3 regions of the Caulobacter sp. CCNWLW153 genome follow, and region 2 is predicted to be linked to each of the others. Evidence: predicted binding sites of a transcription regulator. Region 2 holds the regulator's gene; each other region holds the start of a gene.
The links. The regulator LexA, encoded in region 2, represses DNA repair genes until DNA is damaged. The targets are predictions, from matches to a motif close to ATGTTCNCNANNTGTTCT.
Positions count from the first base shown of each region.

Region 1 (4,297 bases), 270 kb from region 2:
ATGGCCGACATCGCCAACGGGGTGAAGGTCGACACGTCCTCGACCAAGAGCAACACCACCGGCACGGCGCCCGCCTACCTGACCAACCAGATCGCCAACTACCAGGCCGCGCTCGACCGCCTGACCGGCGGTTGACAATTGTAAGCGCCCTACGGCGCGGCGACGCTTGAAACCGTCACCAACGCGTCGTAGCCAGGGGGCATGGAACTTCTCAAAGACCGACGCGTGCTGCTGGGCGGCGGAGCGGCCCTGGCCGTGATCGCCGGCCTCGGCGTGGCCTTCGCGCTGATGGGCGGCAAGGACCGCAAGCCGGCCGAGGAACCGCCGGCCTCGCGCGCGGGCCTGATCGTCGAGACGGGGCGTCCCGATGACACCAAGCTCAACGATCCGGCTCGTCCGTTGCGCTGCTTCGTCGGCGGCCAGTTCGTGGGCGAGACCACCCTGGCCGAATGCGCCAAGAAGAACGGCGTGGCCACCGGCGCGCTCGACGTGGGCGTCGACGAGACCGGGGCCCTGGCCGCGGCCGACCAGGCCGGCACGGTGCTGACGCCGCTGCCGCCGCCGACCGTCGCCGCGCCGGTCGCCACCGCGCCCACCTCCACGCCGACCGGGCCCGCGGTGGCCAGCGCGCCGCTGGGCGTCTGCCAGCGCTATTCGGGCGGCCAGTGGAACAAGCTGCCGGGCGAGATCACCCAGAACGCCTGCATCCAGCAACTGTTCGCCGGCAAGTGCGAGCGTCCGGGCGGCGCCACCTACGGCCGCTGGGGCGACGAGACCCTGCGCCTGCTGCCGGGCCGGGTCGAAGCCTCGTCCGACAACCGCTCGTTCCACCTGGTGGTCGAGCAGGCAGCCAACTGCGCCATTCCCAGCGTCGGCTAAAGCGCGCCTGGGCGCGCTTTGATATTTGAATACGAACCTTTCCCTTCGGGGAAGGTTCTTGGGCCAAGGAGCTCTCTGATGCGCGTTTCCTCCATCGCCGCCGTCCTGGCCCTCGGCGCCGCCGCCATCGGCCTGTCGGGCTGCGTCAAGCAGACCAAGGCGCCCTTCGACCAGGGCGTCTGCAACCACGTCATCGAGAAGAAGGATGGCACGCTGCAGTTCAACCCGGTCGAGCGCAACGTGCCCAACATGGAGACCTGCGCGGCCACGCTTGAGGGCATGCGCATCCGGTTCATGCGCATGGGCCTGCGCAGGGAGCAACTGACCGGCTCCTACCAGGGCAAGTTCATCTTCGTGGAGAAGGAAGGCATCTATCTGGGCGACAGCTACGAGGGCGCCCGGTTCATGTCGCTGGTGCGCACGGGCGACGGCCGCCTGGCCGTGCCGGGGGCGCTGCCGGCGCGCTGACGCTTGAATTGAGCAGGAGAGGGCGGTGGATAACCGCCCTCCGTTCACAGGAACGTTCGTAGAACAAATCTTGATTTTGGTCTTGCCGAGTCGTTAACGTCCTGGCTTCGAGATTCCGGCGCGTTGGGTCGCCGGGCGAGAACAGGGCATCGCCATGGCTGGCAGCGTCAACAAGGTCATCCTCGTCGGCAACCTCGGGGCCGACCCCGAAATCCGCACCCTCAACTCGGGCGACCGCGTCGCCAACCTGCGCATCGCCACGTCAGAGACCTGGCGCGACCGCTCCAGCGGCGAGCGCAAGGAAAAGACCGAGTGGCACCGGGTCGTGATCTTCAACGACAACCTGGTGAAGGTGGCCGAGAGCTACCTGCGCAAGGGCTCGACCGTCTACATCGAGGGCGCCATCCAGACGCGCAAGTGGACCGACCAGCAGGGCCAGGAAAAGTATTCGACCGAAATCGTGCTGCAGAAGTTCCGCGGCGAACTGACCATGCTGGGCGGTCGCGGCGACGGCGCCGGCGCCGGCGCCGGCGCCTCGTCGGGCGGCGGCTATGACGACGGTTACGGCCAGGGCGGCGGCGGTGGCGGCTACGGCGGCGGCCAAGGCGGCGGCAACTTCGGCGGCGGCGCCCCGCGCAGCCAGCCCAGCGGCCCGCGCGAGAGCTTCTCGGCCGACCTGGACGACGAAATCCCCTTCTAAGCATCCGTCGTCGGATGAATTCGAAGAGGCGGCCGTTCCGAAAAGGGGCGGCCGCCTTTTCTTTGCGCGTTCGGCGCCGGAGCGCGCGGCGCCGAAGCTTGGTGCGCGCCCACGGCCCTCGCGGCGTTTGACGAGCAGGGCGGCGCAGCGTGCAGTGTCGTCGCGAAGGGCGCCGGATGGTGAGGTCCGTCGCCAAGGCCAGATCGACCAGAAGCCGTCGCGCCGTCAGTATGCGCGGCGGGGGATGGCGTGTTTTCCGTGTCCTGTCGAGTAACGGTGCTGGTGCATATTAAATGATCTCGTTTGTCGCTGGCGGAACCACGAAGAAAAGTGGGCTCCTGTAACGGCGATTTCTGTTTTTTGACCTGCGGTCGGGAGCCAGTCTCGTCGGGGGATCGAAAAGCAGGGGATAGCCGTGATCCAAGTCCAGTCGAACAAGCACGCGTTTCGTCGTCTGAAGGCCGCCTTGCTGGCGGCCAGCGTCATGGGGGCGGGGGCGCCGGCCCTGGCCGAGGAAGATCCCAAGGCGTCCGCCGACACGGTCGACGCCGTGGTGGTCACCGGCAAGCGGGTGTCGGAGGCCAGCGTCGCCATCGGCACCGATCAGGCCACCGCCACGGTCTCGATCACCCGCGAGGCCTTGCTGTCGGCCCCGGCCGGCGTGACCGGCCTGAAGATGCTGGAGAGCCTGCCGGGCTTCAACGTCCAGGCCAACGACGCGTTGGGCATGTACGAGTTCGGCAATTCGGTCTCGGTGCGGGCCTTCAACTTTCAGCAGATCGGCTTTCTGCTCGACGGCATCCCGATGGGCCGCAGCGACCAGTTCGGCGGCAGCCCGATCTATCGCTATGTCGACAACGAGAACCTGGCGCGGGTGCAGGCCTCGGCCGGCGCCGGCGATGTCTCGCTGCCCAGCTACGCCTCGCTGGGACCGATCGTCGACTACTTCACCAAGACCCCGGACGCGGAGGCCGGCGGCTCGATCAGCCAGACCCTGGGCGAGGACAACCTGCGCCGCAGCTTCCTGCGCCTGGAAAGCGGCAGGATCGGGCGGCTGTCTGGCTATGTCGCCGGTTCCTGGATCAAGGGCGACCTGTGGCGCGGTCCGGGCTTCATCAAGCGCGAGCACTACGAGGGCAAGCTCGACTACGCCTTCGAGAGCGGCGGGAACCTGACGTTCCAGACCGTTCACAACGACTATTACGACTACGACTCCCCGTCGATCACCAAGGCCCAGTACGACGGGACGGCGGGCGACCTATTCGGCCGCAAGGGGCGCGACTTCGCCTATCTCGGCTACGTGCCCAACCTGCCGGTCACGGCGACGGGCGTGCCGTACTCCAACACCGCCTACAACCAGTACTACAAGTTCGCGGTCAACGCCCGGCAGGACCACCTCTACGGCTTGTCGCTGAACAAGCCGATCGGCGAGGCCTTCGAGATCCGCTCGACCGCCTATTACGAGGACAAGGGCGGCTACGGCGTCTCGCCCGAGGCCTACGCCACCTCGCTGTCCAGCTACAACGCCGAGCGCCTGATCGTGGCCGGCCTGACCGCGCCCAAGGGCGTGCAGTACGGCCTATCGGGCGTCGACGGTACGCGCAAGGGGATCACCGTCGGCGGAACCTGGCGAGCGGGCATCCACACCGTCCAGGCCGGCGTCTGGCTGGAGAAGGACGACTACCACCGCACCCAGGCCCGCTATAACACCGCGGGCGGCCACCCCGACGGCGCGGCGCTGCTGAACGAGCCGGTGCACCTGCAGCGCAACTACGTCTCCACCCGCGAGACCACTCAGTTCTTCCTGAAGGACACGGTGCGGCTGCTGGACGACAGGCTGAAGGTCGAGCTGGGTTTCAAGGCCACCGACATCGACTACGAGATCGCCGGCTATCGCAATCCGGCCGACTACATCGCCCAGCGCCGGCCCCGGATCACCGACAACTGGAAGGACAGCTTCCTGCCGCAGGTGGGCCTGGTCTACTCGATCAACAGCCGAGACCAGGTGTTCGCGTCCTATTCGGAGAACCTGGCCCTGCCACGCGGCGCCGACGACATCTACTCGGCCGCCAGCCCAGGAGCGCCCGGCCCCGACGCCGAGACCTCGCAGAACCTCGAGATCGGCTATCGCGCCAACCGGCCGACCTTCAACGCCTCGGTCGTGGCCTACTACACCGCCTTCGACAATCGCCTGCAGTCCTACGCCTCGGTGGTGCCGGGCAGCACGACGACCGAGACCTTCTTCCAGAA
Region 1 covers NZ_JBAKFV010000001.1:457,648-461,944, forward strand. Annotated here, with positions in the region: gene V6S85_RS01950 (hypothetical protein) at 1-135, shown strand, start outside; gene V6S85_RS01955 (hypothetical protein) at 202-879, shown strand; gene V6S85_RS01960 (hypothetical protein) at 958-1,347, shown strand; gene ssb (single-stranded DNA-binding protein) at 1,502-2,047, shown strand; gene V6S85_RS01970 (TonB-dependent receptor family protein) at 2,466-4,297, shown strand, end outside.
Region 1: a site for LexA is predicted at 1,397-1,414, ahead of ssb (single-stranded DNA-binding protein). Genes of this name have one in related genera too.

Region 2 (4,297 bases):
CGACCGACGTTCAGGATCTGAGACGAAAACCTCGTCCTTCGACGGGCTCAGGATGAGGTTTTTCCAAGAGCCAGGTCTGTGAATGGTCCTCACCCTGAGCTTGTCGAAGGGCCCTACGGCCGCTTGATCGGCAGGATCGCGCCGTCGTCGCCGTAGCTCAGCGGCGCCAGCGTGATCGAGCGCCGATGGTCGCCGCCGCCGGGCAGCAGCTTGTCGTGATAGAAGAACCACCACCGGCCGTCGCGCTCGATGATGGCCTGGTGGTTGGTCGAGATCGGCAGGTAGTCGAGGATCACGCCGCGATAGGCATAGGGACCCATCGGCGACTTCGCCGTCGCATAGACGATCTGGCCCGGCCAGCCGGTCGAGAAGCTGAAATAGTAGAGGCCGTCCCGCTTATGCAGGAACGGCGCCTCGCCGTACTTCTTCTTCGGATCGTCGGCCGGATAGCCGGTGACCACGAGGTTCTCGATCGGGCCGGCCAGCGAGGCCATGTCGGCGCCCAGCCGCACGATCTTGGGAACCCGGGTGCCGAACAGCATGTAGGCCTGGCCGTCGTCGTCGATCAGCACCTGCGGGTCGATCGGCTCGTCGCCGGCATTGGCGTCGCGGGCCTTGTCGACCAGCGGCGCGCCGATGGCGTCCTTGAACGGGCCCTGGGGCCGATCGGCCACGGCCACGCCGATCTTGTCGCCGCCGACGGGTGCGTAGAAGTAATACTGGCCGCCGCGCTCGACCGCGCCCGGCGCCCAGGCCTTGGCGTCGGGCCTGGCCCACTTGAACACCGTCACGTCCAGGAACGCCCCGTCGTCGCTCCAGGTCTTCAGGTCCTTGGAGCTGTAGAGCCGCCAGGACGTCGAGTCCCAGTACTTGCCCGAGTTCGAGGCGTCGTCCGTGGCGTAGACATAGACCGTGTCGCCGAACACGTGCGGCGAGGGATCTGCGCTGAACCGCTGGGTGATCGGCTGGGCGGCGGCGCCGAGGCCGAGCGCAAGGCAGAGGGCTGCGCTGAGAGACGCAATGGGCGCGTAGGACATGGGTGCTCCTCCGATCGACCGATGGCGCGGCGCGTCTTGCACGACGCGCCGCACGGCCTTGAGCCTGAAGTAGCAGCTTCGATTAACTCAGACAAATATGCGTTCAGCGGGCCGTGACCCGCGTCGCGCCGCTACGGGTGACCTTGAAGCTGAGCGACACGCGCAATTGGCGACCCTCGGTGGGCGCGCCGCCCCGGGTGACAGCGTCGGTGCTCGCGCCCGCCAGCAGCTTCAGTGTCGCCTGGTCAAAGCCGTAGTCGACGGCTTCCACCGCCTCGATGCGACAATCGGCCAGGGCGCCGGCGGCGGCCACGCGGCAGAGGGCGGTCGTCTGCGCCGAGACGCCGCCGCGTACGGCGCGGTCGGGATAGTAGCCGGTGAAGGGCCAGCGGCCCCTGTGCAGCCCGACCTCGGCGAGCGTCAGAACCGGTTCGCCTGTCGGCGGCGCGACGGCGGCGGCCTGCGTGGCCAGCAGCAGGAGCATCATGGCTATTCCCCAGAGCAACAATGCATCGAGCCTTAAGGGGCGCTCCAGACGCAAGCAAGGCGCGAGCGCCTTTCGACACCCGCGCCTCGCGCGTCTTGCCTGGTGACGGCCGCCGTCAGTGATAGCGGCGGATCAGGCCCACCAGCTTGCCCTGCACCTCGACCTGGTCGGGACCGAAGATCCGGGTCTCGTACTTGGGGTTGGCCGCTTCCAGGGCGATCGAGCCGCCCTTCTTGCGCAGGCGCTTGAGGGTGGCTTCCTCCCCGACCAGAGCAACGACGATCTCGCCGCTGTTGGCTGTGTCGCCCTTGCGGATGATCACATAGTCGCCGTCGAGGATGCCGGCCTCGATCATCGAGTCGCCCTGCACCTCGAGGACGTAGTGCTCGCCGCCGCCCAGCATGGTCTCGGGCACCGGCAGGCGGTCGCGTTCATGCTGGATGGCGTCGATCGGCGTGCCGGCGGCGATGCGGCCCAGGATCGGCAGCTCGCGGCTGGTGTCGGGCAGGGGCGCGAGCGGGGCAGGAGCCGACGGGGCCGGACCGCCGCCCTCAAGCACCTGCGGGCGGAACGCGCCGCGGCCCTTGGGCGGGGCGGCCGTGGTGGCCTGCTGCGGCAGCTTCACCACCTCCAGCGCCCGGGCCCGGTGAGCCAGGCGACGGATGAAGCCGCGCTCTTCCAGGGCCGTGATCAGCCGGTGGATGCCCGACTTCGACGCCAGGTCCAGGGCCTCCTTCATCTCGTCGAAAGAGGGGGAGACGCCGGTCTCCTTGATCCGTTCGTGGATGAACATCAGCAGCTCGTGCTGCTTGCGGGTGAGCATGACGGCCTCGCAAGTCGTCGCGGAACAAACCGCAAACCTTTCGAATGTTCTCTAGGTGTTCTTGGTTAAGGTCAAGTGAATTGCAGCGACCGGCGTTCTTTGAAATCGAGATCGGAGACGATGTCAGAAACCACCGCCTAAGTGACTGATTTCACGCCGATTGATCGCGCTGTCCTGATGCGCTGGCGAATGCACGCCATGCCCGGATGAGCACGGATTTTCCGTGAACGGCGGGATAGGCCCGAACCGGCTTGGGTGGAAATCCGCGCGCTGGAACGCCGATTCCCGCCGCTAGGTCACCGATTCACAGCCGTCGGAACGAGCGATTCCATCGCGGTCCGGCGCCGGCCTCCCACGAGAACAGCAACACCTCGGCGCGGCCCACCAGGTTCTCGAACGGCACGAAGCCCATGCCGGTCTGGGCGGGCAGGTTCACGTCCACGGCCGGGTTCCAGGCGCAGCGGGCCTCGCCGGCCGGTATGGGGCCGGGGTCGAAGCGGCTGTCGAGCGAGTTGTCGCGATTGTCGCCCATCACGAAATAGCAGCCCTCGGGCACGCGATAGGCCGCCGTGTTGCCTGCCGCCGTACGCGGGCCGTAGCTGTTGACCAGGTGGGTCCTGCCGCCCGGCAGGGTCTCGGCGAAGCGTTCGGCCGGCAGCACGCCGAACGGCGTCTCCTCGATCCGGGTCCCCAGCGGCTGCTGGGCCACGGGCGTTCCGTTGATGCGCAGCACCCCGTCGACCATCTGAAGTTCGTCGCCGGGCAGGCCGACCAGCCGCTTGATGACGTCGGTGCGGCCGTCGCCCGGCTTCTTGAAAACCACCACGTCGCCACGCGCGGGCTCTCGCCCCATCAGCCGCCCGTGCCCGATCGCCGGGCTCAGCGGCGCCGAATGGCGGCTCCAGCCGTAGGCGAACTTGTTGACCAGGATGTAGTCGCCGATCAGCAGCGTCGGCTCCATCGAGGCCGACGGGATCGTGAAGGGCTGGCACAGCACCGTGCGCGGCACGAGCACGATGGCGGCTGTCACCGCCAGCGTCCTGGCCCATTCCAGCAGGTGCGAGCGGGCGGAAGTCTTGCCGGCGGTCATGCGAAAAGCCCCTCGATCAGTGTCCGGGACTGAATGATCCGCGTGAGCTTGGCCGAAACGTGGCCGACCGGCGTTATCGAGGCGTCTGGCGATTATCTTGGTTCTGCGCTCTCAATTCCGAGCATCCCCGCCTTCGCGGGGAAGGACGGATTTTTCCAGTCTCTTCTGAGGTCCCCAGACCTTACCCGATCAGTTCGCGCGTCGCGGCCGTCACGTCGGCCTGGCGCATCAGGCTTTCGCCCACCAGCATAGCCTTGGCGCCCGTCGCCTCCATCCGCACCACGTCGGCATGGGTGAAGAGGCCGCTTTCGGTGACCAGCAGCGAGCCTTCCGGCGCCAGCTTCGACAGCCGCTCGGTCACCGCCAGGTCGACGACGAAGCTCTTGAGGTCGCGGTTGTTGACGCCGAACAGCGTGGCGCCCAGCTTGCCGGCGCGCTCGGTCTCGGCCTCGTCGTGCACCTCGACCAGGGCGTCCATGCCAAGCCGCGCGGCCTCGGCCATCAGCTCGGCGGCCAGGGCGTCGTCGATCATCGCCAGGATCACCAGGATGGCGTCGGCGCCCAGGGCGCGGCTCTCGGCCACCTGCCAGGGATCGACCAGGAAATCCTTGCGGATGCAGGGCAGGTCGGTCGCCGCCCGCGCGGCCACGAGATACTCGTCGGCGCCCTGGAAGCTCGGCCCGTCGGTCAGCACGGACAGGCAAGCCGCGCCGCCGGCCTCATAGGCCTTCGCGAGCGCCGGCGGATCGAAATCGGCGCGGATCAGGCCCTTGGACGGCGAGGCCTTCTTGATCTCGGCGATCAGGGAGAGCTTGCCCGGCGCATGCTTGGCTTCCAGCGCCGCCTTGAAGCCGCGCGGC
Region 2 covers NZ_JBAKFV010000001.1:732,095-736,391, forward strand. Annotated here, with positions in the region: gene V6S85_RS03290 (family 43 glycosylhydrolase) at 114-1,037, opposite strand; gene V6S85_RS03295 (hypothetical protein) at 1,141-1,524, opposite strand; gene lexA (transcriptional repressor LexA) at 1,640-2,347, opposite strand; gene lepB (signal peptidase I) at 2,652-3,437, opposite strand; gene trpC (indole-3-glycerol phosphate synthase TrpC) at 3,619-4,297, opposite strand, start outside.

Region 3 (4,297 bases), on a different contig from region 2:
ACGGAGCGCCGCGAGGCGGCGAGCCTCGCGTTCCGACGCGGCAGCGGCGTTCATGCTGGTTGCGGCCCCCCGGTCCCCGCGTGTCGACTCGCCGACGAGGAAGGCCGGCGCGGTCCCTTAGACGCTTGGCGCGGCCAAGGGTTCCACGCAAGTATGGTGAAGCTGTTTAGCCCCAGCCTTCCGACACGCCTGCGCGGCGGGCCATGGGGGTGATGGCCGACGGTTTCTGCGAGGGCTGCGGCTGGTCGGCCGGCTTGCCGTAGAGCCAGCCTTGCGCGAAGTCGACGCCGGCCTTGCGGACCACTTCTTCCACCTCGGCGGTCTCGACCATCTCGGCCACGGTGCGGACGTTGAGGTCGCGGCACAGTTCGACAAGGCGGCGGACCATGGCCCCGTCGCGGCTGTTGCCGGCCAGTTCGCGCACGTAGCGGCCGTCGATCTTGACGATGTCGAGGGTCAGTTCCTGCAGGTAGGCGAACGAGGCCGCGCCGGCCCCGAAGTCGTCAAGGCAGACCAGAGAGCCCAGGCCGCGCAGGGCCTGGATGTGGCGGTTGGCGCGCGGCAGGTCGTCGATGGCGCTGGTCTCGGTGACCTCGAAGATCAGCTTGCTCTTTGCCGCCGGAGTGGCGGCCAGCAGGCGGCCGATATGGTCGACGAAGGTCTCGCTGACGATCGTGCGGCCCGAGACGTTGACGGCCAGGCGAACATTGCCGGCGCGGTCGGCGGCGATCCGGCGCACCGCCTGCTCGGCGATGGCGTGGTCCAGCTCCTCGATGATGTCGAACTCCTCGGCCATGCGGATCAGGGCGAAGGGGCTGGCGCCGTCCTCGAAGCGCACGAGGGCCTCGTGGTGGTGGGCCTGGCCGTTGGAGAGGTCGACCACGGGCTGGTAGGCGAGGGTGAAGCGGCGCTGGCTGACGGCCGCGCCCAGGGCGCCGGCGCGGGCCAGGGTGCGCTTGACCGAGCGGTTCATCGCCTCCGACAGGGTCATCGGCGGGGTGTCCTTCAGGCCCTCGCGCAGGAAGTCGTCGAGGGCGTAGCGCAGGGCCCGCAGGCCGCGCGACGAGGTTCCGCCGTCCAGCGGCACCACGTGGGCGCTGGCGTCGAGGGCGGCGATCTTGGTCAGGCGGGCGGCCAGGGCCTCGGGACGGTCGTCCTTGGCCCGCAGCAGGGCGAAGCGCTCGGGCGAGACCTGGGTGGCCATGGCCCCGGCATGGGACTCGGCCCGCACCGCGCCGGCGATCTTCATGTCGAGGGCCAGGGCCTCGGGCGGGGCCAGGCCGTCGCGCAGGGCGGTAAGGCCCGCGAACTCGACCATGGCCAGTTCGAGTTCGAGCCCCGTGACCCTTGCGGCTTCGAAGAGCCCCTTGGCGATCTCCTCGAAGTTCTCGCGCGGGCGCAGGCCGGAGGCGTCCAGGCCCCCCGCCGGGGCGCGGGCGGCGGTGATCGCCACCGAGGTACGTCCGAAATTGTCGGGGAGGGCGCGCAGAGTGACTCCGACGAAACGTTCCGGCTCGCCGGCGACGCGGACGGTGACCGGACCCCGGCGCTGGCCTTCGTCGAGAGCGTAGAGCGTCGCGTCCATCAGCGGGCGGTCGGCGGCGGTGAACAGGTCGCGCCAGACGCGGCCCATCAGGGAGACTTCGGATTTGCCCATGATCTTCTGCGCCGCGCCCAGGGCGAGGCTGACGCGATCGCCCTCGAGTTCGAGAAGCAGGTCGGCGCTGGCGAAGGCCAGACCGAGGAGACGGCGCGGATCGATAGACAAGGACGAAGGCTCCCCCAGAGGGCCTCATCCTGCGCCCCTTAGCTTAAGGAGCCGTGCATGGGGCGCGGCTTGGGGGCGTGGCGAGCGGAGTGCGGCGGCGGCGGGTCGCGGAATGGACCGGGCGAAGCGAAAAGAACATCTTGCGAACATGGAACAAAATGTGTACGCATTAATCATTCCACAGGCGGTGGGCGTAGCGGCGCCCGAACTTCCGGCCCAGCGGTCGGAATCATGGAATAAGGCGATCATCCAATGACCAGTCAGGCGGCTTTGAAACTCGTGGGCAAAGAAGAAGGCGACAAGGCGCGGGCGCTAGAAGCGGCTCTGGCGCAGATCGATCGGGCCTTCGGCAAGGGCTCGGTGATGAAGCTCGGCGAAAAGGGCAAGGTCGAGATCGAGTCGGTCTCCACCGGTTCGCTCGGGCTCGACATCGCGCTCGGCATCGGCGGCCTGCCCAAGGGGCGCGTCGTCGAGGTCTACGGTCCGGAAAGCTCGGGCAAGACCACCCTGGCCCTGCACGTCGTGGCCGAGGTCCAGAAGGCCGGCGGCACGGCCGCCTTCGTCGACGCCGAGCACGCGCTCGATCCGTCCTACGCCCACAAGCTGGGCGTCAATCTCGACAACCTGCTGGTCTCCCAACCGGACAACGGCGAACAGGCCCTCGAGATCACCGACACCCTGGTGCGCTCGGGCGCCGTCGACATCGTCGTGGTCGACTCCGTGGCCGCCCTGACCCCCAAGGCCGAGATCGAGGGCGAGATGGGCGACAGCCTGCCCGGCCTGCAGGCCCGCCTGATGAGCCAGGCGCTGCGCAAGCTGACCGGCTCGATCAACAAGGCCAACACCATCGTCATCTTCATCAACCAGATCCGTCACAAGATCGGGGTGATGTACGGCAGCCCGGAAACCACCACGGGCGGCAACGCCCTGAAGTTCTACGCCTCGGTGCGCCTGGACATCCGCCGCACTGGCTCGGTCAAGAACCGCGACGAGATCATCGGCAACAACGTCCGCGTCAAGGTGGTGAAGAACAAGGTGGCCCCGCCGTTCCGCGAGGTCGAGTTCGACATCATGTACGGCGAGGGCATCTCCAAGCTCGGCGAGATCATCGACCTGGGCGTCAAGGGCGGCATCATCGACAAGGCCGGCTCCTGGTTCTCCTACAATAGCCAACGCATCGGCCAGGGCCGCGACAACGTCCGTGAGTTCCTCAAGAACAACAAGGACCTGGCCAACGAGATCGAAACGGCCGTGCGCAAGGCCTCGCAGAAGATCGAGGAAGAACTGCTGGTCGGCGGTCCCGAGGACGGCGACGAGGAATAGGGAATTCGGCGCGCGCCTGCGCCGAACTTCGCGGCCGCCGCCCGCCGAGGGCGACCCCGCCTTAATAGCCCGCGGCGGAACGACACCGCCGTCGACGGCCGCGATCCCCGGACGCCTGGACCCCATGCCAGGCGTCCGATTTCGTTTCTCCTCCCCCGTGCACGGGGGAGGTGGGGCGGCGCAAAGCGCTGTGACGGAAAAGTGAGGGACTGAGCCCCCTCAGTCCCTCCGCGACAGCTCCCCCAAAGGGGGGCAGCATCCAGTTTGTGCGAGGCGCGACGCCAACAGATCCTCCCCCGTTGGGGGAGGTGGCCCGGAGGGCCGGAGGGGGGGTGTTCTCAGCTTTCGAGGCGCGTGCGGTCTGGACCACCCAGCACCCGGAGCCTCCGGCCGTCCACGACCGCCCCGCCTACTCCCCCATCCGGAACACGGCCCGCTGCACGCAGCGGGGCTGGCCGTCGAAGATCGCCACCCGGGCGGCGGCGGGCGGCGCCCAGTAGGCTAGGGCCTTGGGCGTCTCCACCGCCAGGGCGCCGGGGCCGGTGAAGTCGCAGACCTGGGCCTCGCGCTTGCGGCCGTCCAGGCGATAGACGTGGCGCGAGCATTGCGCGTGGCCGATCCGGCGCGACAGGCGCGCCTCGTCGAACGCGGTGGTCATCGGCGCCCTGCGGGAGACGGCCGCGAAGTCGGCCGCCGCGATGACGGGGCAGGGGTCTCCGTCCAGGCTCCAGCGGACGGCTTCCTCCGCACGGGCCTCGAGGCCGGCCTTGTGTTCGGCGCGGTACCAGGAACTGGCCAGGGGCGAGACGACGGCTGCGGCGAACAACAGGCGCAGCGGCCAGGGCGGCAGGCGCTTGCCCTCCACGCGGACCTCGCCGACATGACGTGGAGGACGCCGGCGCTGCGGGCCAAGATTCCGTTCGAACATCCACGCTCCCCCGGCCGTGATCCGGATTCAATAGCCCCGCAGGGCCGACCATCGCCAGGGCGCAGCCTTGGAAAGCCGGTCATTCCAGAGGTTGGATTTCCACAAAGCTTGAAACCGCGCTATGCAGCGCCGACCTCCGGCAGCCACCGGACCTTTCGAGATTCCCGAGACGACGATGCCTAGCCTCAACGAGATCCGCAGCACCTTCCTCGACTACTTCGGCAAGGCCGACCACGCCGTCACGCCGTCGGCGCCGCTGGTGCCGCAGAACGATCCGA
Region 3 covers NZ_JBAKFV010000011.1:113,410-117,706, reverse strand. Annotated here, with positions in the region: partial or broken gene V6S85_RS26650 (GAF domain-containing protein) at 1-54, opposite strand, end outside; gene V6S85_RS17450 (EAL domain-containing protein) at 167-1,768, opposite strand; gene recA (recombinase RecA) at 2,021-3,091, shown strand; gene V6S85_RS17440 (hypothetical protein) at 3,501-4,019, opposite strand; gene alaS (alanine--tRNA ligase) at 4,195-4,297, shown strand, end outside.
Region 3: a site for LexA is predicted at 1,901-1,918, ahead of recA (recombinase RecA). Genes of this name have one in related genera too.